4 regions of the Aquabacter albus genome follow, and region 3 is predicted to be linked to each of the others. Evidence: predicted binding sites of a transcription regulator. Region 3 holds the regulator's gene; each other region holds the start of a gene.

What was found. Region 3 encodes PhoB, which activates phosphate uptake and scavenging genes when phosphate is short. Its sites were predicted from a motif close to TGTCATNNANCTGTCAT; they were not measured.
Region 1: a site for PhoB is predicted at 2,574-2,590, ahead of ABLE91_RS11290 (acetoacetate decarboxylase). Genes of this name have one in related genera too.
Region 2: a site for PhoB is predicted at 2,074-2,090, ahead of ABLE91_RS08315 (YdcH family protein). Genes of this name have one in related genera too.
Region 4: a site for PhoB is predicted at 3,875-3,891, ahead of phnC (phosphonate ABC transporter ATP-binding protein). Genes of this name have one in related genera too.

Annotation. Positions count from the first base shown of each region.
Region 1 covers NZ_JBDZDT010000004.1:334,219-342,029, reverse strand. Annotated here, with positions in the region: gene ltnD (L-threonate dehydrogenase) at 1-584, shown strand, start outside; gene moeB (molybdopterin-synthase adenylyltransferase MoeB) at 616-1,440, shown strand; gene ABLE91_RS11295 (WD40 repeat domain-containing protein) at 1,553-2,548, shown strand; gene ABLE91_RS11290 (acetoacetate decarboxylase) at 2,669-3,415, shown strand; gene ABLE91_RS11285 (patatin-like phospholipase family protein) at 3,525-4,676, shown strand; gene ABLE91_RS11280 (sulfite exporter TauE/SafE family protein) at 4,774-5,520, opposite strand; gene ABLE91_RS11275 (LysR family transcriptional regulator) at 5,606-6,493, shown strand; gene ABLE91_RS11270 (glutathione S-transferase family protein) at 6,500-7,156, opposite strand; gene ABLE91_RS11265 (polyhydroxyalkanoate depolymerase) at 7,500-7,811, shown strand, end outside.
Region 2 covers NZ_JBDZDT010000003.1:403,056-410,866, forward strand. Annotated here, with positions in the region: gene ABLE91_RS08310 (ABC-F family ATP-binding cassette domain-containing protein) at 1-1,774, opposite strand, end outside; gene ABLE91_RS08315 (YdcH family protein) at 1,869-2,048, opposite strand; gene ABLE91_RS08320 (YdcH family protein) at 2,350-2,556, shown strand; gene ABLE91_RS08325 (peroxiredoxin) at 2,897-3,382, opposite strand; gene ABLE91_RS08330 (protein-disulfide reductase DsbD domain-containing protein) at 3,490-4,317, opposite strand; gene ABLE91_RS08335 (YqgE/AlgH family protein) at 4,464-5,081, shown strand; gene ABLE91_RS08340 (EAL domain-containing protein) at 5,317-7,811, opposite strand, start outside.
Region 3 covers NZ_JBDZDT010000003.1:261,160-268,970, forward strand. Annotated here, with positions in the region: gene ABLE91_RS07700 (methyl-accepting chemotaxis protein) at 1-1,281, shown strand, start outside; gene phoB (phosphate regulon transcriptional regulator PhoB) at 1,736-2,437, opposite strand; gene phoU (phosphate signaling complex protein PhoU) at 2,469-3,194, opposite strand; gene pstB (phosphate ABC transporter ATP-binding protein PstB) at 3,214-4,038, opposite strand; gene pstA (phosphate ABC transporter permease PstA) at 4,130-4,963, opposite strand; gene pstC (phosphate ABC transporter permease subunit PstC) at 4,983-5,960, opposite strand; gene pstS (phosphate ABC transporter substrate-binding protein PstS) at 6,340-7,383, opposite strand; gene ABLE91_RS07735 (ATP-binding protein) at 7,521-7,811, opposite strand, start outside.
Region 4 covers NZ_JBDZDT010000005.1:516,413-524,223, reverse strand. Annotated here, with positions in the region: gene phnE (phosphonate ABC transporter, permease protein PhnE) at 97-960, opposite strand; gene phnE (phosphonate ABC transporter, permease protein PhnE) at 957-1,841, opposite strand; gene phnD (phosphonate ABC transporter substrate-binding protein) at 1,995-2,906, opposite strand; gene phnC (phosphonate ABC transporter ATP-binding protein) at 2,966-3,781, opposite strand; gene ABLE91_RS15200 (hypothetical protein) at 4,257-4,394, opposite strand; gene ABLE91_RS15195 (amidase) at 4,528-5,787, opposite strand; gene pdxY (pyridoxal kinase PdxY) at 5,985-6,833, shown strand; gene ABLE91_RS15185 (PhzF family protein) at 6,912-7,808, shown strand.

The DNA.
Region 1 (7,811 bases), on a different contig from region 3:
CCGGCCGGCTGGAGGCCACCGGCCGGCTCTATCTCGACGCCCCCATTTCCGGCGGCGCGGCGCGGGCGGCCACCGGAGCCCTCACCGTGCTGGCCTCAGGGAGCCACGCCGCGTTCCAGAAGGCCCGGCCGGCGCTCGATGCCATGGCCGCCAAGGTCTATGAGTTGGGCGATGCGCCGGGCACGGGCGCGGCCTTCAAGATGATCAACCAGCTCCTCGCCGGCGTGCATATCGCCGCCGCCTGCGAGGCGTTCACCTTTGCGGCCAAGCAGGGGCTGGACCTTGCGAAGGTGTACGAGGTCATTACGGCCTCCGCCGGCAATTCCTGGATGTTCGAGAACCGCATGCCCCACGTGCTCGCGGGCGACTACAAGCCGCTCAGCGCCGTGGAGATCTTCGTGAAGGATCTCGGCATCATCCACGACATGGCGCGGGACGCGCGCTATCCCGTCCCGCTCGCCGCCGCCGCGCTCCAGATGTACCTCGCCGCTGCGGGGTCGGGCATGGGGCGGGACGATGATTCCTCGCTCGCGCGCATCTATGCCCAGCTCTCCGGTACATCCCTTCCGCCGCCGCAGGGATGAAATCGGCGGGCTTAGTGTCTAGATAACGCCCATGGCCTTCTCATCCGAAGAAATCGAACGCTATGCCCGGCACATCGTCCTGCGGGACGTGGGCGGACCGGGTCAGCAGAAGCTGAAAGCCGCCAGCGTGCTGGTGGTGGGCGCCGGCGGGCTCGGCGCGCCTGTGCTCCTCTACCTTGCGGCTGCGGGCGTGGGGCGGCTGGTACTGGTGGATGACGACGAGGTCTCCCTCTCCAATCTCCAGCGCCAGGTGATCCACCGCACGCCGGATATCGGCCGGCCCAAGGTGGAGAGCGCCCGCAACTTCGTTAAAGCCCTGAACCCGCACGTGGAGATGGAGCTTCACCGCACCCGCCTCGATGCCTCCAACGCCATGGCGCTGGTCTCCTCCGTGGACGTGGTGGTGGACGGCTCCGACAATTTCTCGACGCGCTATCTCGTCTCCGACGCCTGCGCCCTGGCGAAGCGCCCGCTCGTGACCGCCGCTCTGGGCACCTTCGACGCCACCCTCACCACCCTGCGCCCGCACGAAGTGGGGCCGGACGGCACGCCCAACCCCTCTTATCGCTGCCTGTTCCCCGAGCCGCCCCCGCCCGGCACCGTGGCGCCCTGCGCGGAAGCGGGCATTCTCGGCGCGCTCGCGGGCGTCGCCGGCTCGCTCGCCGCCCTGGAGGTCATCCGCGCCATTGTCGGGTTCGGCGAGGGGCTGGTGGGCAAGCTGCTGATGATCGACGCGCTCTCCATGCGCTTCGAGACGCTGAGCTATGCCTACGATCCGGAGAACCCGCTCACGGGCACGGTGCCGACCATCTCCGACCTTTCGGAGCACGCGCGGGATGCCGAGACGGCGCACTGAAGGCTACCCAGATCAAGCCGGCCATGGTGACATCTTCGTCCCCACCCCATCGCGACAAATCCCGCAGCGTGCCTTATCTAAGCCGTTCGCGTTCAAGGGTGTCCCAGATTCCATGACCTCCGCTCCGTCCTCCCTCACCGACAAGGTCCAGACGTTCGCCTTCGAGAGCGGGCTTGCCGCCGCGCGCTTCGTGGGCGGCATTTGCGCATTCGTGGAGGATGAGGGCCGCGCCACCCTGGTGGGCGAGACGTCGCAGGCGGTTACGCTGCATGACGGAGTGGTGCTGGAGACCGCGGGGGACGGAAAGCGGCTGCTCACCGCCGGCGATGACGGCACGGTGAAGCAGCTCCTCGCCACCGGCGAGGTGCGCACGCTCGCCGAGCACAAGGGCCGCTGGATCGACCATGTGGCCCTCGGCCCCGACGACAGCTTCGCCTATTCCACCGGCAAGACGGCCTATTTCATGCCGGCGAAAGGCAATGAGCGGCGCAGCCTCGATGCGCCCTCCACCGTGGGCGGGCTCGCCTTCGCGCCCAAGGGGCTGCGGCTCGGCATCGCCCATTATGGCGGCGTGACGCTGTGGTTCCCCAACGCCCTGGGCGTGAAGCCGGAGGGCTTCGCGTGGAAGGGCTCGCATCTCGGCGTCGTCTTCAGCCCGGACGCGCGCTTCGTCATCACCACCATGCAGGAGCCGGCGCTGCACGGCTGGCGGCTGGCGGACGGCAACCATATGCGCATGACCGGCTACCCCGCCCGCGTGAAGTCCTTCGCCTTCACCAGCGACGGAAAATGGCTCGCCTCCTCGGGGTCGAGCGAGGCGATCCTCTGGCCATTCCAGGCCAAGGACGGCCCCATGGGCAAGCAGCCGAGCATGATCGCTCCCTCCTCCACCGGCCGCGTGACCATGGTGGCCTGCCACCCCAAGGACCCGGTGGTGGCGGTGGGCTATGAGGACGGCATGGTGCTCATGGTGCGCATCCCCGACGCCGCCGAGATCCTGCTGCGCGCGCCGGACGGGGCGGCGGTCTCCTGCGGCGCATGGCGGGCCGATGGCGGGGCGGTGGCCTTCGGCACCGCGAAAGGCTCCGGCGGATTGTTGGCGTTCTAGGCTCCGGCCTGCGTCACACTTGGTGCGTCGCAGGGCTGTCACGGCGAAAAGCTATGGGCTAACCTGATCTTATCTCGCAGCCGCGAGAAGACCTGCCCGGCCGGATCAGGGGAGCATCCCATGAAGATCGAAGACGTGCGCCGCACAGCTTATTCCATGCCGCTGACCAACCCCGCTTATCCCCGCGGGCCGTACCGGTTCTTCGATCGCGAATTCATGATCATCACCTATCGCACCGACATCGAGGCCCTGCGCCGCGTGGTGCCGGAGCCGCTCGAAGTGTTCGAGCCGCTGGTGAAGTACGAATTCATCCGCATGCCCGACAGCACCGGCTTCGGCGACTATACCGAGACCGGACAGGTGATCCCGGTGAAGTATAACGGGGTCGAGGGCGGCTACGTCCACTCCATGTATCTCGACGACGAGGCGCCCATTGCCGGCGGCCGCGAGCTATGGGGCTTCCCGAAGAAGTATGCCCACCCGAAGATGGAAGTGGAGAAGGACGTTCTCGTCGGCCGCCTCCATTACGGCAAGACGCTCTGCGCCGAAGCCTCCATGGGCTACAAGCACATAGCGGCGGACAAGGACACGGTCATGAAGGCGCTCCTGGCACCCAACTTCATGATCAAGATCATCCCGCACGTGGACGCGACCCCGCGCATCTGCGAGCTGGTGCGCTATTATCTCGAGGACGTCCAGCTGAAGGAAGCCTGGGTCGGCCCGGGCGCGCTCGGCCTCTACCCCCACGTCATCTGCGACGTGGCCCGCCTGCCCGTGCTCGAAGTGGTCTCGGCCCTGCACCTGCGCGCCGACCTCACCCTGGGCATGGGCGAGGTGATGTTCGACTATCTCGCCGACGGCAAGTGATCCGGGATCGGCCACGAAACGAACCACCGCAGGGCGCGCCGCGTTCCGCGCATTGCATGACGCCGGCCGAGGCGCCATGCTTCGGCGGCAAACCGGTTGAGGGGAAATAATGAGCACGCTGCTAAGCGAGGTTCCCAGCGACATCCGCAATATCGTGTCCGACTATGACCGGGTTGCCCTCGTCTTCCAGGGCGGCGGGGCGCTCGGCGCGTATCAGGCGGGCGTCTACGAGGCGCTGTCCATTGCGGGCGCGGAGCCGAACTGGGTGTCCGGCGTCTCCATTGGCGCCATCAATTGCGCCATCATCGCCGGCAACACGCCGGAGAACCGGGTGCCGCGCCTGCGGGAATTCTGGAACACCATCTCGGGCCGCAAGATCTGGGCCTATACGCCCGACGGCGACCATTTCCGCACCATGCGCAACCAGATGAGCGCCTTCGCCACCATCAATCTTGGCCAGCCCGGCTTCTTCAAGCCGCGCTTCCCCAACCCCTGGCTTTTGCCCCGCGGCGCGGAGGGCGCGACCTCCTTCTACGACACCTCGCCCTTGCGCGACACGTTGCTGCGGCTCGTGGACTTCGACCTGATCAATAGCGGCCAGAAGCGCTTCTCCGTGGGCGCGGTGAACATCCGCACCGGCAATTTCGTCTATTTCGATAACACCACCCACCGCATCGGCCCCGAGCATGTGATGGCGTCGGGCGCCCTGCCGCCGGCCTTCCCCGGGGTGCGCATCGACGGCGAATATTACTGGGACGGCGGCGTGGTCTCGAACACCCCGCTCCAATGGCTGCTGGACCAGCCGGACCATCCGAGCGCGCTGGTGTTTCAGGTGGACCTGTTCTCCTCGCGCGGCGAGCTGCCGCGGGACATGCTGGACGTGGTCGAGCGGCAGAAGGACATCGGCTATTCCAGCCGCACAAGGTCCATCACCGACTTCTTCCGCCGGGTCCAGATGCTGCGCTCCAAGCACGCGGATGCGCTCCAGCGCATCCCCGAGCAGCTGCGTAGCGAGGAGGACAACCAGATCCTCTCCGAGTACGAGGCATCCGGGCCGGTGAACATCTGCCACCTGATCTATCAGGAGAAATCCTACGAGCGGGATTTCAAGGATTACGAATTCTCCGGCACCTCCATGCGGGACCATTGGCAGTCCGGCTACGAGGACACGTTGAAGACCTTGCGTCGGCCCGACTGGCTGAAGAAGCCCGCGAAGAACACCGCCATCGTGGTGCACGACATCCACCGCCTCGACGACTGACAGCTCTTAGAAACGGGTCCGGAAGGGGGCGGCGCCAGGGCTCTTGGCACCGCCCGCCTTCCGCCCTTTCCCCGTGGGGGGAAAGACGGGGCGCGCTTCAGATGACCGCGCGCAGCAGCGTGTTGGCGCCCAGCAGGGCCAGCCCCGCGAAGAAGCAGGTGCGAAAAGCCTTCTGCGAAATCTTCTGGCGCACCCGCCGGCCCAGCTCCATGCCGGCGAAGGCAGGGATGAGCGCCGCCAGCGTGCCGAGCGCCACGCTCCCCTCGGTCAAGGGCGCGCCCTTGGTGGAAAGTGCCGCCGCGAGCCCGAACGTGCCCAGCGAGAAGGCAAAGCCCATGGCCTGGACCAGATCCTCCCGCTCGAGGTGAAGGGATTGCAGATAGGGCGCCACCGGCATGACCGTGACGCCCGTGGTGCCGGTGAGGAGGCCCGATGCCACGCCCATGATCGGGGACAGATAGGGCTCCAAGGCCGGCGGCGTGCGGAAGTTCACCTGGCTGAGGCCCATTAGCCCGTAGAGAAGGAGCGTCCCGCCCAGGATGGCCGGCGCGAGATGGGAATCGAGCCCCTCGAACCACAGCCCGCCCGCCAGCGTGCCGGCGAACACCATGAGCCCCATCAGCCAGAAGCGCCGGAGAACCGGCCAAAGGCGCGGCCCGGTGACGAACTGCACCACATTGGTGACGATGGTGGGGGCAATCAGGATGGCCGCCGCGTCGGACGGCGCCATGAGGAGGCTCAGCAGCCCCATGCCGAGGGTCGGCAGGCCCATGGCCGTGACGCCCTTGACCAGCCCGGCCAGAACCAGGATCGCGGCGATGATGATGAGCGTGACAGTGTCCATGAGCGGCACGCTGGCCCACCGCCCCGCTTGCAGCAATGTGGATTATCCGGCTTCATCCTTCGTCTGAGACGAAGGATTGCCGGCCATGCGGTTCGATCTGGTGGATCTGAAGCTGTTCCTCGCCATTCTGGAGGCGGGCAGCATCACCGCGGGCGCGGCGCGGGTGAACCTGGCGCTCGCCTCGGCCAGCGCGCGGGTGCGCGGCATGGAGGAGACGGTGGGCACGCCGCTCTTGGTGCGCAGCCGCTCCGGCGCCGGCGCCACGCCGGCGGGGGAGGCGCTGGCGCACCATGCCCGCCTCGTGCTCCAGCAGACCGAGCGCATGCGCGGCGAGCTCTCCCGCTACGGCAAGGGGCTGAAGGGCCATGTGCGCATGTGGAGCAACACCGCCGCCCTCTCCACGCGCCTGCCGGGCGACCTCGCACGGTTCCTGGCGCAGCACCCCGACGTGGACGTGGACCTTGAGGAGCGGCCCAGCCGGGAGATCGCTCCCGCCTTGCGGCAGGGCCTGATCCATATGGGGGTGCTGTCCGACGTGGGCGACACGGCGGGGCTGGAGACCCGCCCCTATGGCGAGGATCGCCTCATGGCCATGACGCCGGCCGGCCACCCGCTGGCGCAGAAGGCTGGCGCCGATTTTGCTGATGTGGCCGCCTTGCCCTTCGTCGGCCTCACCTCCGGCAATGCCATCCAGCATTTGATCGAGCGGCAGGCGGCGCAGCTCGGGCTGCCGCTGAAATACCGTGTGCGGGTGAACCGGATCGAGGCGGTGGGGGAGATGGTTCAGGCCGGCGTCGGCGTCACCGTCCTGCCCGCCGCCGATGCGCACCGGGTGGCGGAGCGCATGGATGTGGCGACATTCCCGTTGCCCGATGCCTGGGCGCGGCGGACGCTGGTGGTGGCGGTGCGAAGCCGAGAGGCGCTGCCGGAATTCGCCCGGCAGGCGCTGGACGCCCTCTGCTGGGAATGGTGAGGGACGTCAGAACTCGACGTCCAGTTCCTCAAGCTCCTCCGGCTCCGCGAGCGCGCCGGCGATCCATTCCTGCATGAGCGGGTGCGACATGATGAGCGCCCGGTAGGCCTCGCAGGCAGGGTCCAGCGGCACGCTGTAGGTGGTGAAGCGCGAGCAGACCGGCGCGTACATGGCGTCCGCCAGAGTGAAGGTCTGCCCCATCAGATAGGGTCCGCCATGGGCCGCGAAGCTGCCGCGCCAGATGGCGACGATGCGGTCGATATCCGCCTGCGCGCCCGCCCACACCCGGAAGCCGGGATACTTCCCCTTGATGTTCATGGGGAGCGCCGAGCGCATGTTGGCAAAGCCGGAATGCATTTCGCCCGAGATGGAGCGGCAATGGGCGCGGGCGGCCCGATCCTGCGGGTGCAGCCCGGCGTCGGGGAACACTTCGTTGAGATAGGAGGCGATAGCCAGCGTGTCCCACACCGTCACGCCTTCATGCACGAGGCGCGGCACGAGGAAGGAAGGGGAGAGGAGCAGCAGCTCCGCCTTCGCCGCCGGATCGTCCACCGGCACCCGCTCCTCCTCGAACTCCAGGCCGACCATCTTGCACAGCAGCCAGCCGCGCAGGGACCAGGAGGAATAGTTCTTGCTGGAAATGGTCAGCGTGGTCATGGACATCACCGGTTTTTCGGAGCGGCGTCGGGCAATCTTAGCTGTTGCGTGTTGCAATGCACCACCCCCCGTTCCAATATCTCGCCAAGGGGCATGACCGAGCGGGCGCGGGAAACGGTGCAAAAACCTCGCAGCACCAAGACCTTAGCACGTTTGGGCCGGGGTTGCAGCCGGATCTCCTTTTTTAACGGGACGTCGCGGGAAGGGGCTAAAAAGGCCCCTGTGCGGACCAGCGGGCGCCTTTCGAGGGGGGAAGGATGCACGAACGACGCGGCCTCAGGACCCTAGCGATGACCATTCGGCGCTCTGCTGCCTTCAAGACCAGGCCCACCATCCGGCGCAGGACCTCATGATGTACCTCGCCTATCAGACCCAGGCCGACCTGATGGAGCCGATGCGCTTCGGTGCGCATCTGGCGCGGCGCATGCTGAACAGCCCGCTCATGGCGGCGTTCAACGGCACCGGCACGCGGCATCTCGCCGCCGCCTATGAGATGGTGGAGCGCGCCGGGCTGAGCCACGGCCGCCCGCCGTTCGAGATCAACACCACCACGGTCGGGAACCGGGAGGTGGAGGTGACCGAGGAGGCCGCCTACCGCCTGCCCTTTGGCACCCTGCTGCATTTCAAGAAGGACGTGGACGTGCCCCAGCCGCGCGTCCTC
Region 2 (7,811 bases), 140 kb from region 3:
CCTCTTCCGCCGCGTCGATGTCCGCCTGGGTCTTGGAGAGGGCGGCGGAGGTGCGCTCGAACTTGCCGGGGTCCTTGGCATAGAGCGCAGGGTCGGCCAGCACCGCTTCCAGCTTGTCGGCTTCAGTGCGCAGCTTCTCCAGGGTCTTGGGCAGGGTCTGGAGCGCATGCTTCTCGTGGAAGGAGAGGCGGCGCTTGTCCTCGGACTTGTTGCCCGCCGTCGGCTGCAGCGCCGCGGGCTTCTTGCCCGCCCGCCCGCTCTCCGGCTTCGCCTTCGCTTCCACCCCATGGCCGCGCTGGGTGACCATGTCGGAATAGCCGCCGGCATATTCGCTGAACTGGCCATTGCCTTCCGCCGCGATCACCGAGGAGACGGTGCGGTCCAGGAAGTCACGGTCATGGCTCACCAGCAGCACGGTGCCGGGATAGTCCGCCACCATCTCCTGGAGCAGATCGAGGGTTTCGAGGTCGAGGTCGTTGGTGGGCTCGTCCAGCACCAGGAGGTTGGAGGGCAGCGCCAAGGCGCGGGCCAGCATCAGGCGGGCGCGCTCGCCGCCGGAGAGCACGCGCAGCGGCGAATGGGCCTGGTCCGGCGTGAACAGAAAGTCCTTGAGGTATCCCATCACGTGCTTGGGCGCCCCGCCCACCATGAGCGTGTCGCCGCCGCCCCCTGTGAGCGCATCGCGCAGGCTCATTTCGGGATCGAGGGCGGTGCGCTTCTGGTCGAGGGAGGCGATTTCGAGGTTGGCGCCGATCTTCACCGTGCCGCTGTCGGGATTGAGATCGCCGGTGAGCATCTTCAGCAGCGTCGTCTTGCCCGCGCCGTTGGGCCCGACAATGCCGACGCAGTCGCCGCGCAGGATGCGGCTTGAGAAGTCCTTCACCACGGCGGTCTCGCCGAAGCTCTTGGAGATGCCCTTCGCCTCGATCACCAGCTTGCCCGATGTCTCCGCCTCGGTGACGGTGATCTTCACCGCGCCCGGCCCGCGCCGCTCCTCGCTCTTGTCGCGGCGCATGGAATGCAATTCGCCCAGGCGCCGCACATTGCGCTTGCGGCGGGCGGTGACGCCGTAGCGCAGCCAGTCCAGCTCGGCGACGATCTTGCGGTCGAGCTTGTGGCGTTCGGTCTCCTCCTGCTCCAGCACCTGGTCGCGCCAGCCCTCGAAGGCAGAAAAACCCTGGTCCAGACGGCGCGTCACGCCCCGGTCGAGCCAGACGGTGGAACGGGACAGGTTCTGCAGGAAGCGCCGGTCATGGCTGATGATGACGAGGGCCGAGCGCAGCGACTTCAGCTCGCTTTCCAACCATTCGATGGCGGGCAGATCGAGATGGTTGGTGGGCTCGTCCAGCAGCAGCACGTCCGGCTCGGGCGCGAGCACGCGGGCGAGCGCAGCACGGCGCGCCTCGCCGCCGGAAATCTTCGCCGGGTCTTCCGCGCCGGTGAGGCCGAGCTGCTCCAGGAGGTAGAGGGCGCGATAGGCATCGTCGCCCTCTCCCATCCCCGCTTCCACATAGGCAAGCGTGGTCGCGAAGCCGGAAAAGTCCGGCTCCTGCGGGAGATAGCGCACGGTGGCGCCGGGCTGCACGAAGATCGTGCCCCCGTCCGGCTCCATGAGGCCGGCGGCGATGCGCAGCAGCGTCGACTTGCCCGAGCCGTTGCGGCCGACAAGGCAAAGCCGTTCACCGGGCGCAACGGAGAACTCGGCGCCCGCCAGAAGCGGGGTCGCGCCAAAGCGCAGGTAGATGTCCTGAAGCTGGATGAGGGGAGGAGCCATACGGGCGGAATAGAACATGTTCCGCCGCGAGGGAACCGCCTGCGCGGCCCCCGGTCAGTCCCGGTCGCTCTCCAGCTTCAGTCCCGCCTACCGGTCAGTGGACCGTGGCGGGTGCCCTAAGCTTGGTGATTTGATCCTTGAGGACGAGTTTTCGGCGTTTCAATTCCGCAAGGCGCAGCGGATCGGATGCCGGATGTGCGAGTTCTCTGTTGATTTCCGTCTGGAGAGCTGCGTGACGACGCTGAAGCTCTTCAAGGTGCGACTGGACGGACATTAGGCGCCTCTCCCTGTCTGCAACACGACATCAGTCTGTCATGGAGGCGGCGAAGAGTCGACCACCCTCCGGTAGGTCAAGCCGGTGGGATTCGGGAAATTCGCCGGATCGGGCGGTCCACCCCGAGAGCAGGCGCCGCGCGGGGACGCATTAGGCAATGCATTGAAATAAAACAAGATTTTTTAGGATGGGCGGCGCTGATTGGATTTCCTCCGGGAAGGGCCGCTCGTCGTGCTTGCAGGGACGGCGCCCCGTGCCATATTCGGACATCGGCTCCTGCTCGGGCGTTGCGGAACAGTGCATGACCAGTGATGAGGAACGTGAGCTGCGGGCGCTTCTGGAGCGGCTGCGCCAGGAGCACAGGGACCTCGACGCCGCCATTTCCGCCCTCATGGCGGTCACGGGGTCGGACATCCTGCAGATCCAGAGGCTGAAGAAGCGCAAGCTCCAGCTCAAGGACCGCATCAGCCACCTCGAGGACGAACTTTTCCCCGATATCATTGCCTGAATCTTAAAATCGGCCGCTCGTCCTGGACAAGCGAAAGCGAAGCTTGAGCGCAGATCCGGGACCCAGCGCAAGGGACCGCCGAAGGCGCTTCAATTCGTTTCCGACGCCGCGCGGCGGAGACGTTTTCACGCTGGTCGCGGATTGGCTGCTTCGCAGGACTTTTGCGCTGGGTCCCGGATCTGCGCTCCGCCTGCGGCGTCGCTTGTCCAGGACAAATTCCACCTCTACCGCCGTCATCCCCGGGCTTGACCCGGGGATCTCTTGAATTGCCCGGTGCGCCGTGTCCTGAAAGAGATGGCCGGGCCGAAGCCCGGCCATGACGTCTTATTGGACCAAAGGCTCAGATCTGACCCAGCAGGGTCTGGGCGCTGGACATGTCGGCCTTGGAGGGCACGTCTTCCACGTTCAGCACCTTCACCACGCCGTCCTCAACCAGCATGGAGTAGCGCTTGGAGCGCACGCCGAGCCCGGCGGCGGAGCCGTCGAAAGTGAGGTCCAGGGCCTTGGCGAACTCCGCCGTGCCGTCGGAGAGGAACAGGATCTTGTCGTCGGCGCCGGAGGCCTTCTCCCACGCGCCCATGACGAAGGGGTCGTTCACGGACACCACCGCGATGGTGTCGATGCCCTTCGCCTTGATCTCGTCGGCGCGGGCGATATAGCCCGGCAGGTGGTTCTTGTGGCAGGTGGGCGTGAAGGCGCCCGGCACTGCGAACAGGACCACGCGCTTGCCCTTGAAGATCTCTTCGCTGGTCTTGGGAACGGGGCCGTCCACGGTGCTCACGCGGAAGGTGGCCGAGGGCAAGGCGTCGCCGACTGAGATGGGCATCATTCTCTCCGCAGATTGCTGGCCTGAAGGCGCGGGACATGACCGCGCTGGCCGGCAGACAATAGAAAGATTTCGCCGTTGCGAAAGGGCCGAGATTGGCCCCCGGCTCAGTTTGCCGGCAAGGGAACCGGGGTCTCCACCGCCCGGCCGCCATCCACCAGGGTCAGGCGGAGCACCGCGCCCTTCCATGTGGCGCCGGAGGGCAGCCCGTCCAAAGCGAAGGTGAAGCGGGTCTTTCCCTCGCCGGCCGGCTGCCGGCTGGGCAGCGGAAGCGCCCAGGCCTCATCGGGGCCTTCCGCGAACAGGTCCGCATTGGCGGCCGTGGTGTTGGCGATCACCTCCACCACCGGCGGGGTGGCGCCGGCATCCACCTTGACGCTGGCAATGCCGGGCGCCGCCGCGCCCAGCGGCGCGGGCACCGGCACGCTGGCGCGGGCGGCGGCCAAGGCGGCGTTGGGCGTGCCGTCTCCGGGCGGTATTTCCAGGGAGAGCTGCGCGTGCGCAGGCACGCAGAGCGCCTCGCACACGGCAAAATCCAGCGACAGCTCGAGCAGCGTGGCCTTGCCGGGCGTGTCCAGCTCCACCGTCACGGGCAGGATCACGGAGCCGCTCTTATAGCCGATGGAATGGCCGCTCGCCCCGTCCGAGAAGCGGCGTGGTGCGGGGAAGGCGACGCTGGTGCCGCGCACGTTGCGGGAACCGCTCCAGTCGAACCGGGGCGGAATGCCGCTGTCGCCGGGATAGCGCCAATAGGTCTTCCAGCCGGTGGTGAGGCGGATTTCCACCCCCGCCTCCAGCTTCCCGCCCGCGATGCCGCCGGACACGAGGCGCACATCGGCGCCCTGCGTGCGCACCCATGGCGTCTCCCCGGCTTGGGCCGCCAGGGGCGCCGCGATGAGGAGGGACAGGAGCGGGAGGATGCGGGGTGTAACCATGCCCATGCGCCTAACCTGTCCGGCCGCGAAGTGCAAAGCCGCACCACGCAATTTCACGTGACGTTGCGGCCGGAGAGGCCGGTGCGGGATCCCCTTGGGCCTCATCGGCGTTTTCAAACGATCCACATCGCGGTAGGCTTTGCCCCATGATGGTCGATCTCAAGAGCCTCGCGTCCGGTGGTCCACCCGAGTTTCTCGACGGGAAGATGCTCATTGCCATGCCGTCCATGCAGGACGAGCGCTTCTCCCGCACCCTCATCTATCTGTGCGCCCACTCGGCCGAGGGCGCCATGGGCATCGTGGTGAACCAGCCCGCGAACCATATCGATTTCGCCGACCTGCTGGTCCAGCTCGACGTGGTCGCCGCCGCCGAGCGCATTCTGCTGCCCAAGCAAGCGGGGGCGGTGAAGGTGCTGCGGGGCGGGCCGGTGGAGACGGGACGCGGCTTCGTGCTGCATTCGGCGGACTATTTCATCGAGAATTCGACGTTGCCCATCGACGAGGGCATCTGCCTGACCGCCACGCTCGACATCCTGAAAGCCATTGCCGGCGGGCGGGGGCCTTCCAACGCGGTGCTCGCGCTCGGCTATGCGGGCTGGGCGCCGGGGCAGCTGGAAACCGAAATCCAGGCCAATGGCTGGCTGCACTGCCACGCCGATCCCGATCTCGTGTTCGGCGATGTAGTGGAGGCCAAATACGACCTGGCGCTGCGGCGGTTGGGGATCGTGCCGGGCATGCTCTCGAACGAGGCCGGGCACGCGTAGGGTGCCCATAGCCGTCGCCATTGTCCTGGGCGCATGCAACGCAGCGAAGCGCAGTGGAATGCGACCCGGGACCCAGCGCAAGAGACCGCCGAAGGCGCTTCAATAAGCCCTCGCCGCGCGGCGAGGGCGTGAGGGCGCTGGTCGCGCCATTGCCGGCTTCGCCGGACTCTTGCGCTGGGTCCCGGATCTGCGTTCGCGCTATGCGCTCACTTGTCCAGGACAAGAGCGCCCCGCCCTACCCCGCCGCCTGACGCCGGCGCCGCGGTTCCGCGGGCATGGGCTCGAACAGCGCGCGGCATTCCTCGCTGGTGAGGGGCTCGCCGAGCAGCACGCCCTGCGCGTATTCCGCGCCGAAATGGGCCATTTCCCCGGCTTCCGTCTCCTTCTCCACCCCCTCCGCGATCACCTCCATGCCGAGATGGTGCGCAAGGTCGATGATGGAGCCGACGATGATGGGCCGCGCCGCGCGGGCCGCGCCCTTGGCGCTCTCCTGCACGAAGCGCTGGTCGATCTTGATGGTGTCGAACGGGAAGCGCTGGAGATAGGACAAGGCCGACTGGCCGGTGCCGAAATCGTCAAGGCAGAGGCCCGCGCCCAGTTCGCGGATACGCGCCAGCATCACGGCGGCATATTCCGGATTCTCCATCACCAGCGCCTCGGCCACTTCCAGCTTCAGCGAGCCGGGGGCCACCGCGTTGCGGGCGAGAACCGCCTTCAGGTCCTGGATCAGGTCGTGCCGCAGGAGCTGCCGGGAGGAGACATTGACGTTCATGAAGAGCGGCGGGTCCACCCGCACCTGACGCTGCCACTGGCCGAGCTGGCGTGCCGCGCGCTCCAGGGCGAACAGGCCGAGATCGAGGATCAGCCCGCTCTCCTCGGCGATGGGCAGGAATTCGTCGGCGGCCAGTTCGCCCAAGGTCGGGTGCTTCCAGCGCAGGAACGCCTCGAAGCCGCCGATGGCGCGGTCGTGCAGCCGCACGATGGGCTGGTAGCGCACCAGGATCTCGTCCCGCTCCAGCGCGCTGCGCAGGTCGCTCTCCAGCGAGAGGCGGTCGATCTTCTGCTGGCGCATGGCGGGGCGGAACACCTCGATGCGGTCGCCGCCGATGCGCTTGGCGTAATACATGGCGAGTTCCGCGTCCTTCAGCACCTCGTTCCTCTTGGCGAGGTCCGGGCCGGACAGGACGAGGCCGATGGAGGCGGTGATGAACACCTCCCGGTCGGCGAAGGTGATGGGCGCGCGCAGCGAGCGGCGCAGCGTGTCGGCGAAGGTGGTGATGCGCTCGGGGTCGCGCTCGGACATGAGGATGAGGCCGAACTGGTCGCCGGAGATGCGCGCCAGCGTGTCCTGCGGCTTCAACAGGCGCATCATGCGGCGCGCCACGGTGAGCAGGATGGAATCCGCCATGGCCATGCCCACGGAGAGGTTCACCTGCTTGAAGCGGTCGAGGTCGATGAACATGACCGTGGGCTTCAGCGTGTCGTCGATGCGCGCGAACGTGATGGCCTGGTCCAGCCGGTCGAGGAACAGCTCCTTGTTCGGCAGGCCGGTGAGGTTGTCGCGCACCGCATCGTGCAGCAGGCGCTCGGCCGCCATGCGCTCGCCGGTCACGTCGGTGAGCGTGCCCACGCACCGCACCACCTCGCCGTCCGCACCCACCACCGGGCGGGCGCGCAGATTGAAGGTGAGGTAATGGCCGTCGATGGCGCGGAGCCGGAAATCCTGGTCGATGCGCCCGCGCCGCTGGTCGATGATGCCATCCAGCGTCGCGCGGAAGCGGTCGCGGTCGGCGGGGTGGAGCACTTCCAGCCAGCCGGCGGCTTCGGTCTCCAGCGAGCGGCGCTTGAGGCCCAGCGCCTCCTCGGCCTCGGGTGAGGTGTAGATGCGGTCGGAGTCCACATCCCAGTCCCAGACGATGTAGCCGGAGCCGGCCAGCGCCAGCGCGCGGCGCTCGAGATCCGAGGTGGAGCCCTGGATAGCGCCGAGGCCGGCAAAGGCGTGCTGCATCACGGTGAAGCCGATGAGCATCACGATGAGCACGAGGCCGCCGGAGAGCGCGGGCGCCACCATGTCGTTGGTGACAAGGCCCTCCACCGTGAGCCCGGCCATGACCACCCACACCACCAGCAGCAGCCAGGTGGGGATGATGAGCACCGCGCGGTCGTAGGAATGCTGGGACAGCCAGATGACCACGCCCAGCCCCGCCACCGCCACGGCGAACAGCGAGAGGCGCGCAATGCCCGCCGCCACGGGCGCATCGAGCAGTGCCACCACCACGAGGGCGGCGAGGAAGACCAGCCAGCCCGCCGCCACATGCATGTAGCGCACGTGCCAGCGGTTGAGGTTGAGATAGGCGAACAGGAACACCAGCAGCGTCGCGGTGAGGATCGCCTCGCCCGCCGCGCGCCAGAACTGCTCGGCGATGGGGGAGAGGCCGAACACCTTCGACCAGAAGGAGAAATCGAGCCCGATATAGCCCAGCACCGCCCACGCCAGCGCCGCGGCGGCCGGAAACATCACCGAGCCCTTCACCACGAACAGGATGGTCAGGAACAGCGCGAGCAGGCCCGCAATGCCGATGACGATGCCGTGATAGAGGGTGAAGGAGTTGACCTTGTCCTTATAGGCGTCCGGCTCCCACAGATAGAATTGGGGCAGGTTCGGCCCGGCCATCTCGGCGATGAAGGTGACGGTGGAGCCGGGATCGAGGGTGACGAGGAACACGTCCG
Region 3 (7,811 bases):
CAGGAAGCCGTCGCCGGCAGGGACACCCAGGTCTCCATCGAGGCATGGCGCAACACGGTCCGCCCGGCGCTGGTGGCAGCCCTGGCCCCGCGCGACGCCGCGCTGGCCGGCGCCGAACAGCTTGCGGACACGAAAATCTCCAACGCCAGGATCGCCTTCATCGGCGCGTCGGCCGCCTGCCTTCTCATCCTTGTCCTGGTGGTCGGCTTCGGCACCCTCATCACCCGCCGCGTCATCGAGCCCATCCGCCAGATGTCGGAGGGGATCGAGAAAATTGCCGCCGGCGTCTTCGACGTCACCATCCCGGGCACGGAGCGGCGCGACGAGATCGGTGAGATCGGCAGGGCCGTCGAGATCCTGCGGAACAATTCCATGGAGATGGTCCGCCTTCAGCACGACCAGGTGGAGTTGCGCGAGCAGGCGGAAGCCGACCGGCGCAAGGCCTTCCAGGAGGTGGCCGAGGAGCTCGACCGCGCGGTCGGCCGCATCGCCGGCGCCGTCTCCACCACCTCGGAGGAGCTCCAGGCCTCCGCCCGCGCCATGGCGGGCATGGCCGAATCCACCTCGAGCCGCTCCGACCAGGCCTCCCAGGCCGCTCAGATCGCCTCCACCATGGTGGAGACGGTGGCGGCCGCCGCGGAGGAGCTGTCCGCCTCCGTGGAGGAGATCGGCGCCCGGGTGACGGAATCCACGCGCATCACCGGCACGGCGGTTCAGGAAGCCAATGACGCGGCGAGCAAGATCTCGGCGCTGCTCGATGCCGCGCGGCGCATCGGGGACATTCTGAGCCTCATCACCAACATTGCCGGACAGACGAACCTGCTCGCCCTCAACGCCACCATCGAGGCGGCGCGGGCGGGCGAGGCGGGCCGGGGCTTCGCCGTGGTGGCGAGCGAGGTGAAGAGCCTCGCCGACCAGACGACGAAGGCGACGGCCGAGATCGAGGCGCAGATCTCCACCGTCCAGCACGCCACCGACAATGCGGCCAAGTCCATTGCCGACATTGCCAAGACCATCGGCGCGATCAGCCACATCTCCACCACCATCGCGTCCGCAGTGACCCAGCAGGCAGCGGCGACACAGGAGATCGCCCATTCCATCTCGCGCGCCTCCGACGGGGCGCGCAACGCCAACAGCAATATCGAGCAGGTGGCGCTGACGGCGGTGGAGACGGGGTCTGCGGCAACCCAGGTGCTGGAGGCGTCCTCCGAACTGTCCCGCACCTCCGCCGATCTGCGCCAGGCCACGGACAGCTTCGTCCTGCGCATCCGCGCCGCCTGATCGCACGGCCTCAGGCCACCTCCGGGTGGCCCTGGCGGTTCCGGAACGGGCAGCATCAAGGTGCCGGCCGGTGCCATGGGTGAGTATGAGTATCCTCGGCCCGGTCCGCACTGCGGACCGGGCTGGGCTTTATCCAGCCTCATCGCAGTAGCAGGCGAACGCCCTCAAAGGCCCGCCGGCATGGGGTCAAATCCACTTGTCGGAATAGCATTGCGATCCCACAGGTAGTGACCTTGCCTCCAGCCAAGAACAATCACGCTTCTGATGACAGCATTCCGCGGCCGTCAGACGTGACCGCGCTCCAAGTCTTCAGCCGAAGGGACAGCCGGCAGGTTCGCGCCACGGCCGCCCGGATCTTGGTGTGGTGTCACCGCAGAGATCTCGGGCACGTCTCTCTCGGGCCGGTGGGCGCGCTCACGCCGGCGCCGGCGCCGGGAACGGCCGGAGCCCGCGCTCAATGCGCGCGGGCGAACATTTCGTTGAAGGAATAGCCCGCCCCACGCACGGTGCGGATGGGATCCATCTGCCGGCCGCGATTGATGGCCTTGCGCAGGCGGCCCACATGCACGTCCACGGTGCGCTCGTCGATATAGACGTCCTGCCCCCAGACCCCGTCCAGCAATTGCTCGCGAGAGAAGACACGGCCCGGGCTCTGCATGAGGAATTCGAGAAGCCGGAACTCGGTCGGGCCGAGATGCACCTCGCGGCCGGCCCGGTGCACCCGGTGGGTCTCCCGGTCGAGCTCGATGTCGCCCGCCCGCAGCAGGGTGGCCACATGCTCGGGCTTGGCGCGCCGGAGCAGCGCGCGCACCCGGGCCAGCAGCTCGGGCACCGAGAAGGGCTTCACCACATAATCGTCGGCGCCGGTGGCAAGGCCGCGCACCCGCTCGGTCTCATCGCCGCGGGCGGTGAGCATGATGACGGGGAGGCGCTCGGTCTCGGGGCGCGTGCGCAACCGGCGGCACAGCTCGATGCCCGACAGGCCCGGCAGCATCCAGTCGAGGATGACGAGGTCGGGCACGCTTTCGCGCAGCCGTGTCTCGGCCTCGTCGCCGCGGATCACCGCATCGACCGCATAGCCCTCGGATTCCAGATTGTAACGGAGAAGGAGGCTCAAGGCCTCCTCATCCTCGATGATCAGGATACGTGCCGGCACTGCCCATCACCCCTGCCCAATGTCTTAGCCACTACCCTTGCACGTGTCCCGTGAACGGCACGGACGTCTCGCTGGAGATGTCCGCCTTCGGCCGCTCGTCGGACAGCACCTGGCCGGAGACCATGTAGTGGACGGTCTCGGCGATATTGGTGGCGTGATCGCCGATGCGCTCGATGTTCTTGGCGCAGAACAGGAGGTGCGTGCACACCGAGATGTTCCGTGGATCTTCCATCATATAGGTGAGGAGCTCGCGGAACAGCGACGTGTACATGGTGTCGATGCCGCTGTCGCGGCGCCACACCTCGATGGCCCGGACCTGGTCCTTGCCGGCATAGGCGTCGAGAACTTCCTTCAGCTGCTCGAGCACCAGGTCGGACATGTGCTCCACGCCGCGCACCAGCTTCTGCGGGTGGTATTCGCCTTCGATGGCGAGCACGCGCTTGCCCACATTCTTGGCAAGATCGCCGATGCGCTCCAGATCGCTGGCGATGCGGATGGCCGCCACCAGCTCGCGCAGGTCGGAGGCCACCGGCTGGCGCTTGGCGATGACGACAATCGCCTTTTCCTCGATCTCGCGCTGGATGTTGTCCACGCTGGTGTCCAGCAGGATCACCCGCTGGGCGAGGGCCGCGTCGCGGCGCATGAGGGCGTTCACCGCATCAATGACGAGGCGCTCGGCCTGGCCGCCCATCTCGACCACCTTGCGGCCGATTTCCTTCAGCTCGGCGTCGAACGCCGTAACGGTATGCTCGGACATGTCCGCGGATCCTTTGCGATCAGCCGAAGCGGCCGGTGATGTAGTCGCGGGTCTTGATCTGCTTGGGATTGGTAAAGATTACGTCCGAAGGCGCCACCTCGACCAGTTCGCCCAGATAGAAGAAGGCGGTGATGTCGGCGCAACGCGCCGCCTGCTGCATATTGTGGGTCACGATGACGATGGTGAAGTCCTGCTTCAGCTCGTCGATCAGGTCCTCGATCTTCGAGGTGGAGATGGGGTCGAGCGCGGAGGTGGGCTCGTCCAAAAGGATCACTTCCGGCTGCACCGCAATGGTGCGGGCGATGCACAGGCGCTGCTGCTGGCCGCCCGACATGCCGAGTGCGGAGGTGTGGAGGCGATCCTTGGTCTCTTCCCAGATCGCCGCCTTGCGCAGGCAGCTTTCCACACGCTCGTCCATTTTCGCCTTGTTCAGGTTCTCGTGCAGGCGCACGCCGAAGGCGATGTTGTCATAGATGGACATGGGGAACGGGGTGGGCTTCTGGAACACCATGCCGATGCGGGTGCGCACGATGGTGGGGTCCAGCTCCTTGCCGACGATGTTGACGCCGTCGAACAGCACCTGCCCCTCGGCCCGCTGGCCGGGATAGAGGTCGTACATGCGGTTGAAGATGCGCAGCAGCGTGGACTTGCCGCAACCCGAGGGGCCGATCATCGCGGTGACGCGCTTCTCGGGGATCTCGAAATTGATGTTCTTCAGGGCATGGTTCTGCCCGTAATAGAAATTGAGGTTGTCCACCTTGATCTTGGTGGGTGCCTGCACGGCGTCGGGCTTGGCGGCGACAGACGACGCGATGTTGAAGGTCGGATCCACTGCAGAAGTCATGTTCGGCCTCTTCGATCTCTGGTCTGCGGGGCCGTCGGGCGGCCCCGTCGTGATCTTGTTGGGTCCGGTGCGGCCCGTCGGGCCGCCCCGCTCACTTCGTCCGAGCCAGAACCAGCCGGGACACGATATTCAGGAGCAACACGCCGACCGTGATCAGCAGCGCGCCGGCCCAGGCAAGAGCAACCCAGTCGTCGAACGGGCTTCCGGCATACTGATAGATGGCAATGGGCAGGCTCGCCATGGGCTTGGACAAGTCCACGGACCAGGAATTGTTGCCGAGCGAGGTGAACAGCAGCGGCGCGGTCTCGCCCGCCGCGCGGGCCACCGCCAGGAGAATGCCGGTGACGATGCCGGCGCGCGCCGCGCGCCAGGTGATCATCATCACCACCTTCCATTTCGGCGCGCCGAGCGCGAAGGCGGCTTCGCGCAGGCCCACCGGAACGAGGTTCAGCATGTCCTCGGTGGTGCGCACGATCACCGGGATCACCAGGATGGCGAGGGCCAGGGAGCCCGCCCAGCCGGAGAACCCGCCGAACGGGATCACCAGGAACTGGTAGATGAACAAGCCCACCAGGATGGAGGGCGCGGAGAGCAGGATATCGTTCACGAAGCGCGCGGCGGAGCCGATTTTCGTGCCCTTGCCGTTCTCGGCCAGGAAGGTGCCGCAGAACATGCCGATCGGGCCACCAATGATCAGCGCGAGCGCGATCTGGATCAGCGAGCCGACGATGGCGTTGAGAAGGCCGCCATTCATGCCCGGCGGCATGGTCACGTTGGTGAAGACGGTGAGCGACAGGGCGGGAAGGCCCCGGGCCACCAGCGTCCAGAGGATCCACGCCAAAAGGAAGATGGCGAAGACGGCGAAGCCCGTGGAGATCACCTTGATGGTGGTGTCCTTGGCGCGGCGTGCGGCGAGGGAAGCCATGTTCTTTTATCCTTCCCGATCAATCGAGCCGCGAGCGCACCAGCGCCCGGGAAAGTGCGAGGACGATGAACGAGATCACGAACAGGATGAAGCCGAGCTGAAGCAGCGAGGTGAGCTTCAGGGAGCCGATGGCCGCCTCGGGGAATTCGTTCGCGATGGTGGAGGCGATGGTAGCGCCCGGCGCGAACAGCGAGGCGGACAGGCGCGTGGCATTGCCGATCACGAAGGTGACCGCCATGGTCTCGCCCAGCGCGCGGCCGAGGCCGAGCATCACCGCGCCCACCATGGCCGTCTTGCCGTAGGGGATGGAGACGTTCTTGTAGACCTCGTAGGTGGTGGCGCCGACGCCGTAGGCGCTTTCCTTCAGCATGGGCGGCACGGATTCAAGCGTCTCAACGAACATGGCGGTGATGAAGGGGATGATCATCACAGCGAGGATCAGGCCGGCGGTGAGCATGCCCGAGCCGAGCGGCGGTCCCGAGAACAACACGCCGAGAACCGGGATCGGCCCCAGCCAGTCGATCAGCGGGGGCTGCACATAGGCGGCGATGAGCGGGACGACGACGAAGAAGCCCCACATGCCGTAGATGATGGAGGGCACCGCCGCCAGAAGCTGCACCGCCACGCCGATGGGGCGCCGCAGCGCCTCTGGCGCGATCTCCGTGAGGAAGAAGGCGATGCCGAAGGACAAAGGCAGCGCGAAGATGACCGCGATCACGGCGCTGAGCACCGTGCCGTAGATCATCACCAGCGCGCCGTAATTCTCGGTGACCGGGTTCCAGGTCGCGGTCCACAGGAAGTCGATGCCGAAGTGGCGCAGCGCAGGCAGGCCGCCCTCGAACAATTGCGCGATGATCAGGCCGAGCAGGATCAGGACGAAGATGCCGCTCGCCCAGAGGGCACCGACGAAGATGGGATCGGCAACCGCCCCGGTGGGCTTCGCCTGGTCAATGGGCTGAAGCGCCCCTGCCTTTGCGGTAGTGATCGTCGCGTCCATCGTCCCGCTCTTCCCCAATCGCGCGCCACGCCATCCGCGTAGCCGAAGGCAAGCTCACGGGGCCTCGCCCCGAACCGCCTGCCCATGATGCTTCCGGCCTGGTCCTCGGACCACCTTGCCAAACGAATACGGTCTTCCGCGTCCCCGTCCGCGCTATGCGGAGCCAGCCCTTGAAATGCCGGTACGGAACGCTGAGGCCGGCTGAAATTCCGAAACATGCCCCGCAAGACAGGCCGCCGCACCACCCCCAGCGACACGCAACCTGCTGCTCTTCCCTTCAAACTGCACCCGGGCCGGATAGGTTACCCCTCCGCCCCGGGCGCTGCTTTTCCGGTGCCCTCCACTCCCCCGCAGGAGGAGGACACCGAAACCTCTAGGCTCAGAACACCGGCTTGCCGTCCGGAGACTTCACTTCCGCCTTCCACGCCGCCTTCACCTTTTCGATGACGGAGTCGGGGAGCGGGATGTAGTGCATCTTCTCAGCGATCTCGGAGCCTTCCTTGCCGTAGGCCCAGTCGAAGAACTTCATCACTTCGCGCGAAGATTCCACGTTGGTGGGGTTCTTCGGCAGCAGGATGTAGGTGGGGCTCACGATCGGCCACGCGCCTTCGCCGGCGGTGTTGATCATGGACGCAGCGAAGTCCTTGGAGCCGGCCCAGTCGGCGGCGGCGGCGGCTTCCACAAAGTTCTTCACTTCGGGGGAGACGAACTTGCCGGCCTTGTTCTGGAGCTGGGTGACGACCAGCTTGTTGGAGGCCGCGTAGATGAACTCCACGTAGCCAACGCCGCCCTTGGTGTTCTTCACGTTGCCGGTGACGCCTTCATTGCCCTTGGCGCCAGCGCCGGTCGGCCACTGCACCGAGGTGGCGGCGCCGACCTTGGACTTCCACTCGGGGCTCACTTCCGAGAGGTAGGAGGTGAAGATGTAGGTCGTGCCGGAGGCATCCGAACGGTAGACCGGGACCACGGCAGTGGCCGGCAGCTTCACGCCCGGGTTGAGGTCGGCGATCGCCTTATCGTTCCACTTGGTGATCTTGCCGAGATAGATGTCGGCGAGCACCGGGCCGGTCAGCTTGAGCTGGTTGGTCTCGACGCCGTCCAGGTTGACGGTGGCGACCACCGAGCCGATCACGGTCGGGAACTGGAGCAGGTTGTTGGAGGTCAGCTTGGCGCTGTCCATGGGCGCGTCGGAAGCGCCGAAATCAACCGTGCGGTTGATGATCTGGTTCTGACCGCCGCCGGAACCGATGGACTGGTAGTTCAGGGCGTTCCCGGACTTTTCCTTATATTTCGCACCCCAGGACTGGTAAACGGGCGCGGGGAAGGAGGCGCCGGCGCCATTGATGTCCACGGCGAACGCGCTGCCAGCGACCAGGGATCCGGCGAGCGCAAGCGCTGCGCCAAGAACTGTGATGTGCTTCACGGGGGTCTCTCCTTGCCAATCAGGTGTCGCCCGTCGGCCTGCGGGCCGCGACGCAACATGGGCCCGGAACTTCTAGCGGCCAGGCGCCACCGTTCTATGACCCTGTCGTGACAGTCGAATGACAATTCAACCCATTGTTAAGCAATGGCTTTCACAGGACGGACCACACAGTCCAGGCGCACGGTGAAGGTCGCGCCCGCATCGGGCTGGCTGTCAATGGACAATCGCCCACGATGCCGGGCCACAATATGCTTGACGATTGCAAGCCCGAGCCCGGTCCCGCCCTGGTCGCGGCTCGCCGCAATATCCACCCGGTAGAACCGCTCGGTCAGGCGCGGCAGGTGCTCCAAGGCGATGCCGGGCCCGAAATCCCGCACCGAGACGAAGGCCGCCTGGACGTCCTCGCCCCCCTCAAGGCCCACCGTCAC
Region 4 (7,811 bases), on a different contig from region 3:
ATTCACGGCTCTCCTTAGTCTGATGCCAGCGGAGCCCCGTGGATGGCCGGATCAAGTCCAGCCATGACGAATGGGGCAAGGCAACTTCAGGAACCCTCAGAACGTCACGTCGCGCCGGCCGATGATGGCGAAGCGCAGGCGGGAGGAGATGAAGTCGATCACCGCCACCATGATCAGCATCATCAGGATGAGGAAGCTGACCTTCTGCCATTCCAGCACGCGGATCTGCTCGGCAAGGTGAAGGCCGAGCCCGCCGGCGCCGACAATGCCGACAATGGTGGATTGCCGGGAATTGCTCTCGAAATAATAGAGCACCTGGCTGGCCAGCACGGGGAGCACCTGGGGCAGCATGCCGAAGCGCACCGCGTCCGGCTTGGAGCCGCCCGTGGAGACGATGCCTTCCACCGGTTTGCGGTCGGAGGCCTCCACCGCCTCGGAGAACAGCTTGCCCAACTCACCGATGGATGAGGTGGCGATGGCGAGGATGCCGGCGAACGGGCCGAGGCCAACCACCGTCACGTAGATCAGCGCCCAGATGAGCTTATCGACGCCGCGCAGCACGTCCAGCACCCGGCGGATGCCGAGATGGAAGACCGGGTTGGCGATCACGTTCTTGGCCGCGAGGAAGCCGAAGGGCAGGGCCAGCACGGCGCCCGCCAGGGTGCCCAGGAAGGCGATGGCAAGCGTCTCGCCCAGCGCGTCCATATAGAGGTGAAGCTGCGTGCCGGGATTGGGCGGCAGCATGAGCGTGACGAAATAGAACAGCTGGCCGATGCCGGTGCCGAGGCGGCTCACCGAGAAGCCGAGGTGCCAGAGCGAATAGACCGCAAGGAGCGCGAGCCCGACCAGGAGGGCGATGGTCGCGATGCTGCGGCCATGCACATTGGTGGCGAGCTGGGGGTGCAGCGCCATGAGGCGTGCGCGGTCCTCGGGGGAAGGGGAGATGCGGGCCCGGCTCATCGGCCTTGCTCCATGCCGATCAGCGAATGGCGGATGCGCTCTGTCACCAGGTCAATGATCATGACGGTGGCGATGATGAGGAGGAGGATGGCGGAAACGTCAGAATAATAGAATTTGCGGATCGCCTCCACGAGGTCCTGGCCGATGCCGCCGGCGCCCACGAAGCCCATGATGGCCGCTTCGCGCACGTTCACCTCGAAGCGCAGCAGGCCGTAGGAGGTGAAGTTGGAGAGCACCTGCGGCACCACGGCGAGGCGCACGGTCTGCGTCCAGCTCGCGCCGGCGGCGGTGGCGCCATCCACCGGCTTCATGTCGATATTCTCCACCACCTCGGCGAACAGCTTGCCGAGCGCGCCCATGGTGTGGATGGCGAGCGCCATCACGCCGGGCATGGCGCCGAGGCCGAAGGCCACCACGAACAGGAGCGCGAACACGATCTCCGGCACCGTGCGGCAGAATTCCAGGACGCGGCGGGCCGTGAAGCGGATCCACGGCGAGCGCACGAGGTTGGCGCTGGCGAGGAAACACAGGCAGAAGGCGCCGATGCCGCCGAACAGGGTGCCGAGATAGGCGATGAGGATGGTGTCGAGCAGCAGCTTCAGCCAGCCGTCGAGGTTCCAGTACCATTCGGCGAGGTCGGCGCCGAGGCTGTCCCAGCGCAGGGTCGGCAGGATGTTCCAGAAATACTCGCCGAGCCTGTTGGCATTGGCCATGAAGACGCCCGGCCGCACCTCGCCCGCCCAGCAGGACAAGGCGATGCAGACCAGGATCACGCCGCCCGCGATAAACGTATGCCGCCGGCGCGCCGCCACCGCCTCGTCATAGAGACGGGCGAGGGGCGCGATCTGCTCGGGCGGGAGCTGGACGACGGCGTGGGGCAAAGTTGGTTCCTAAGCTTCCTTCATTCGTCATCCCCGGGCCTGACCCGGGGATCCCCTCGGCCTCCGAGAGATGCCCAGGTCAAGCCCGGGCATGACGTCTCTTGAAAAAATGAGATGGCCGGGCTCAGCCCGGCCATATGATCCCGGAAAGGCTCAGGAGCCCTTCTTCTTGCGCAGCTCGTCCACGAACTTGTTGAGTTCGATGATGGTCTCGTAGGAGGCGTTGGTCACCGGCTGCCACACGAGCTGCTTGCCTTCATAGATCTTATCGAAGGCGGCCTTGTCGTTCTTCTCGACGTTGAAGAAGGCGTCGCGGATCTTCGCCTTCAGGTCGGCCGGCAGGCTGTCCAGATAGGCCAGCGGCGAGTTCACGATCTGGTCGGACTTGAAGATGATGCGGTAGTCCGAGTACTTCGCCATCCCCTTGCGGTCCATGCGCATGAGGTTGGATTCCTGCTCGTCGTTCCACCAGTTGAAGGCGGCATCGCAGGTGCCCTGCTGCACGCCGATCACCGCATTTTCATGCGAGCCGGCATAGACCACCTTGCCGAAGAACTGGTCGGGCGTGATGCCCATCTTGTTGAGGGCGAAGCGCGGCACGTTGTTGCCGGAGGTGGAGTTGGGGTCCACCAGGCAGAGGTTCTTGCCCTTCAGGTCGTTGATGGTCTTGTAGGGGCTGTCGGCCTTCACGTAGAGCACCGAATAATAGCCCTTGGTGCCGTCCGCGTTCACCTCGATGGCGAAGGCCTCGATCTTCGCGCCGGTCATGAGCGCGCGGGCGAAGGAGGAGGGGCCGTAGGAGGCGATCTGGATGTTGCCGGCGCGCTGGCCCTCGATCACCGCCGCATAGTCGTTGGCGATGCGGAGCGTCACCTTGGTGCCCAGCTCCTTGGTGAGGTAGTTCATGAGGGGGGTGTAGCGCTCGGTGACGCCGGAGGCGTTTTCCGCCGGGATGATGGCGAAGACCAGCTCGGGATACTGCGCTTTCCAGTCCTGCGCGCCGGCGGCGCCGGCGGAGAAGGTGAGCGCCGCGGCGGCGGCGATCAGGGTACGACGGGTCAGCATGTCTCGCTCCTTGAGGATGCGGGGATAAGGAAACGCGCGAAGAACTCGGGAACCGACGCTCACATTGCAATGGCGGCCCCGGCCGCCATCGCGTCCACGCCCCGGCTGGGGGCGCTCTGCTCCACCTCCATCACCTCGCCGGCCTCCAGGCCGTAGAGGTCGCGGGCGACCGCGTCGGTGAGCATGTCGGGGGCTCCGTCGAACACCACGCGGCCTGCGGCCATGCCGACCAGCCGGTCGCAATAGGTGCGGGCGATGTCGAGGGAGTGCAGGTTGCACAGCACGGTGATGCCGAAATGCTTGTTGATGCGCAGCAGCGCATCCATCACCACCTTGGTGTTGCGCGGGTCGAGCGAGGCGATGGGCTCGTCGGCAAGGATCAGGCCCGGCTCCTGCACCAGCGCACGGGCGATGGCGACGCGCTGCTGCTGGCCGCCGGAAAGGCTATCGGCGCGCTGCGAGGCGAGCTGGGCGATGTCGAACTGGTCGAGGGCGGACAAAGCGAGCGCCTTGTCCTCCATGCTCCAGGCCTTGGTGAAGGCGCGCCAGGACGGCATGGTGGAAAGCCGCCCCATGAGCACGTTGGTGAGCACGTCGAGCCGGCCCACCAGGTTGAACTGCTGGAAGATCATGGCGGCCTGGGCGCGCCACAGGCGCAGCTGCCGGCCCTTGAGGGCGGTGACGTCCTGGCCCTCGAATCGGATCTGGCCGCCGGTCGGCTCCTGTAGCCGGTTCACCATGCGAAGGAGCGTGGACTTGCCGGCGCCGGAACGGCCGATGACGCCGACGAAGGCACCTCCCCCGACTTCAAGATTGACGTCGGACACGGCGAGCTTGTCGCCGAACCGGCAGGTCAGTCCTTCGATCACCAGCATGAGGTCGCTCCGCTGCGCTCGTGAACCCAATAGGTGCGGCGGACTACAGGCGTGTGACGACTGGGTGAAGGTGCTGCCGACTTTGGAGGCAGGCCTCATGAAAGTGTCATAAACGGCGAAAAGCTTGGCGGTATCAATATCCGCGCGGCTTTTCGGTCGGCGCAAAGTGTAAGTAGAATCAATGCTGCTTTGGCGAGTGTCGGCTAGGTACCGGGCGGCGACAAGCGGGGCGCGACGAGACTAAAGATTGACACCCCATTCTCCACTTTTCTGGGGAAGACGGCGCGTCAGACATGATAAGTCGGTGACGCTCAGCCACCTCTCCCTGTCCGCTCCCCGGCGGGGAGCTGAGTTGCATGTGTCAGCCGTGAAATAAGAGCGGCGCCGGAGAGATGTCTCTCCGGCGCCGTCCGATCGGCCTATCCTTCTTCTTCTTATGGTTGTGCGAAGGTCGCCTGGGTGTGTGCGTCCGCGCTTAGATCATGCCCATGACCACCGCGCCGATCACGGCTAAGGCGGCACAGAGCTTCATCAGATCCAGCGTCGAGCCGAGGTTCACGTCCCAAGTCCTCTCCTTGGCCGATCTTCCACCTAAGCTTAACAAAGACTTCATTCTAGAAAAGCAAATAAATGTACTGCATTGCATGAAATGATCATGCAGTGCAGCACGCTCCACTCGCATCTTCTTTATAATCAGAGGCTAAGCGATACCGCGCCGCAGGAAGCCTTCCAAAAAATATACGATCTCAGGCGGTAAGCGCGCGCTCCACGAAGGCGGCGGCGAGCAAAGCGGCGCGGTCGCGCCCGAACCGGCCTACAACCTGGACGCCCACCGGCAGGCCGGAGGCATCTGTGAGGCCGGGCACGTTCACGCAGGGCGAGCCCATCAGGGTCCAGAGGCGGTTGAAGGCCGGCGAGCCTGTGGAGGCAAAGCCCTCCGGCGCCGCGCCCGGCGCCGAGAAGGTGAGCAGCACGTCATGGTCCGCAAACAGGTCACCAAGGCACTGGCGCGCCCGCTTGGCGGAGCGCCGGGCCATGTCATAGACGTCGGTGGTGATGGCGGACGCAGCTTCGAGATGGGCGACGAGCCCCGGGGAAAGCTTGTCACGGCCCCGGTCGTAATCGTCGGCGAGCGTGATCCAGGCCTCGAAGTCCTGGATCACGGGGTGGATCGCGTCCGCCGCCTCCACCTCCTCCGGCAGGTCGATCTCCCGCACATGCGCCCCGGCCCGCTCTGCGGCTCTTACCGCAGCATCGAGCGCCGCATGAGCGTGGGCGTCGGCGAGGGCGGCGCGGGCGGTGCGCACCACGGCTATGCGCGGTGCATCGGCCACGCTGTCGGCGATATCCAGGTTTCGGCCCGTCAGCGCGGCGACGGCGAAGGCCACATCCCGCACCCGCGCACCGAACAGGCCCATGGTGTCGAGGTGCCAGGAGAAGGTCTTCATGCCCACCGTGGGCAAGGTGCGGAACGTGGGCTTGTAGCCGGCGACGCCGCAGAAGGCGGCGGGGCGGATTACGGAGCCGCCGGTCTGGGTGCCGATGGCCAGCGGCAGCATGCCCGCCGCCACCGCCGCCGCCGAGCCGGAGGAGGAGCCGCCCGGCGAGTGGGTGAGGCGGCGGGGATTGCGCGTCTTGCCGGGGTGCATGTGCGCCAGCTCGGTGGTCACGGTCTTGCCCAGGACGATGCCGCCCGCCCGCTTCACCTGCCGCACCACGGGCGCATCCGCCGCCGGCCGGTGGCCTGCATAGAGCGCCGAGCCGTATTCGGAGGGAAAGTCGCGGGTGTCGATGATGTCCTTCACGCCCACCGGCAGGCCGGCGAGCGGGCGCGCGCCGCGGCCGGGCTCGCCTGCTTCCGCACGGGCGGCTTCGAGGTCCAGCGCCACGAAGGCGCGCACGTCGTTCTCCTGCGCAGCGATGGCCTCGGCGCAGCGCTCCACCAGTTCGGCGGGAGAGAGGCGTCCGGTATGGATGTCGAAGGCGAGGTCGCGGGCAAGCAACATGTGGGGGATCTTGCGGCTGGAACGACAGGGAAGATGGGCTTGGCATGGCGCCTGCCGGGGCGCAAGGGCAGGGCGCAACGACACGGGGGCTGCACAGATCATCGCAATTGCTGGAGCCGATCAGCAGAATCCATTTGTCGGCAGGGGATTTGCGCGATAGCTGCCCTCGACGCCTCATCAAACCCGGCTTCCCGGCAATGAACATCCTCTCCATCCAGTCCCACGTCGCCTACGGGCATGTGGGGAACTCCTCCGCCGTGTTCCCGCTCCAGCGCCTCGGCGTGGAGGTGTGGCCGATCCATACGGTGCAGTTCTCCAACCACACCGGATACGGCGCGTGGCGGGGCCAGGTGTTCGAGGCCGGCGTCATCGGCGATCTCATCGAGGGCATCGCCGAACGCGGCCGGCTCGGCGCCTGCGACGGCGTGCTCTCGGGCTATATGGGCTCGGCGGATATCGGCGCGGCCATCCTTGATGCTGTGGCGCGGGTGCGGGCGGCCAACCCGAACGCAAACTATTGCTGCGACCCGGTGATCGGCGATGTGGGGCGCGGCATCTTCGTGCGGCCGGGAATCCCAGAATTCATGCGGGACGCGGCGGTGCCGGCGGCCGACATCATCACGCCCAACCGGTTCGAGCTGGAACTGCTCTCGGGCATGACCGTCGCGACGCGGGAGGATGCGGCGGCGGCCTGCGATGCGCTCCATGCGCGGGGGCCGAAGGTAATCCTGGTCACCTCGCTGCACACGTCCGACACCCCGTCCGACGCCATCGACCTCTTCGCCTCGGGTCCCGACGGCCGGTTCCTGCTGCGCACGCCGCGGCTCGACGTGTCGCTGAACGGGGCAGGGGACGCCATCGCGGCGCTGTTCTTCGTCCATTACAAGCGCATGGGCACCACGGCAGGGGCGCTCGGGGCCGCGGGCTCCTCCATCTTCGGGCTGCTGAAGCGCACCCACGAGGCCCATTCGCGCGAATTGTTGTTGGTGGAGGCCCAGGAGGAGTTCGTTCGGCCATCCAATGTCTTCACGCCGCAGGCCATTTGAGGCCAAACTGTGACATTCCGCGCCTGAGCCTTGGGGGCAAGGCGGTCTAAACTGGCTCTAGGGAACCCGGATCACGCCATGCCGCGCCGTTACGTGACGCTCGATGTCTTCACCTCACGTCCGTTCGGCGGCAACCCGCTGGCGGTGGTCCTCGATGCGGCGGGCCTCGACGATGCGGCCATGCAGCAGATCACCCGTGAGTTCAACGTCTCCGAGACGGTATTCGTGTTGCCGCCGAAGGACCCGGCCCACCGGGCGCGCATCCGCATCTTCACCACCGCCCACGAAATGCCCTTCGCCGGCCACCCCACGGTGGGCGTCGCGGTGCTGCTGGCGCTGGAGGACAAGCTTTCCAAGGGTTCGTTCCTGCTGGAGGAACAGATCGGCGTCGTGAAGTGCGAGGTCTCCACCGAGGGGGCGGGCTCGCGCAAGGGCGCGGCCACCTTCATCGTGCCCCGCAAGGCGGAGCTGGAGGAGGCGGAGATTTCACGCCGGGACTGCGCGGACGCGCTGAACCTCGCCGTCTCCGATATCGGCTTTGACGCGCATCGCCCGCTGGTTGCCTCCGCCGGCGTGCCGTTCCTGTTCGTGCCCATGGCGGACCTCACCGCGCTGGCCCGCGCCCGGCCGGACGAGGCCGCCTTCATCCGCAGCCTCGGCTCCTACGGTGAGGCACTCTTTCTCTATACGCCTGACGAGGAGGGCGATGCTGACTACCGCGCCCGCATGTTCTCGCCCGGCCTCGGGACCGAGGAGGACCCCGCCACGGGCGCCGCCGCTGCCGCTTTCCCGGCGGTGCTCATGGATGCCGAGGCGCGCGTGGATGGCCATCATAAGGTGCGCATCGACCAGGGTTTCGAAATGGGCCGGCCGAGCCGCATCAATCTCGGCTTCCAGGTCGCCAGTGGTCGCGCCAGCGCGGCCACCATCGGCGGCAGCGCTGTGGTGGTGGCCGAAGGGCTCCTGCATTTGTGAACC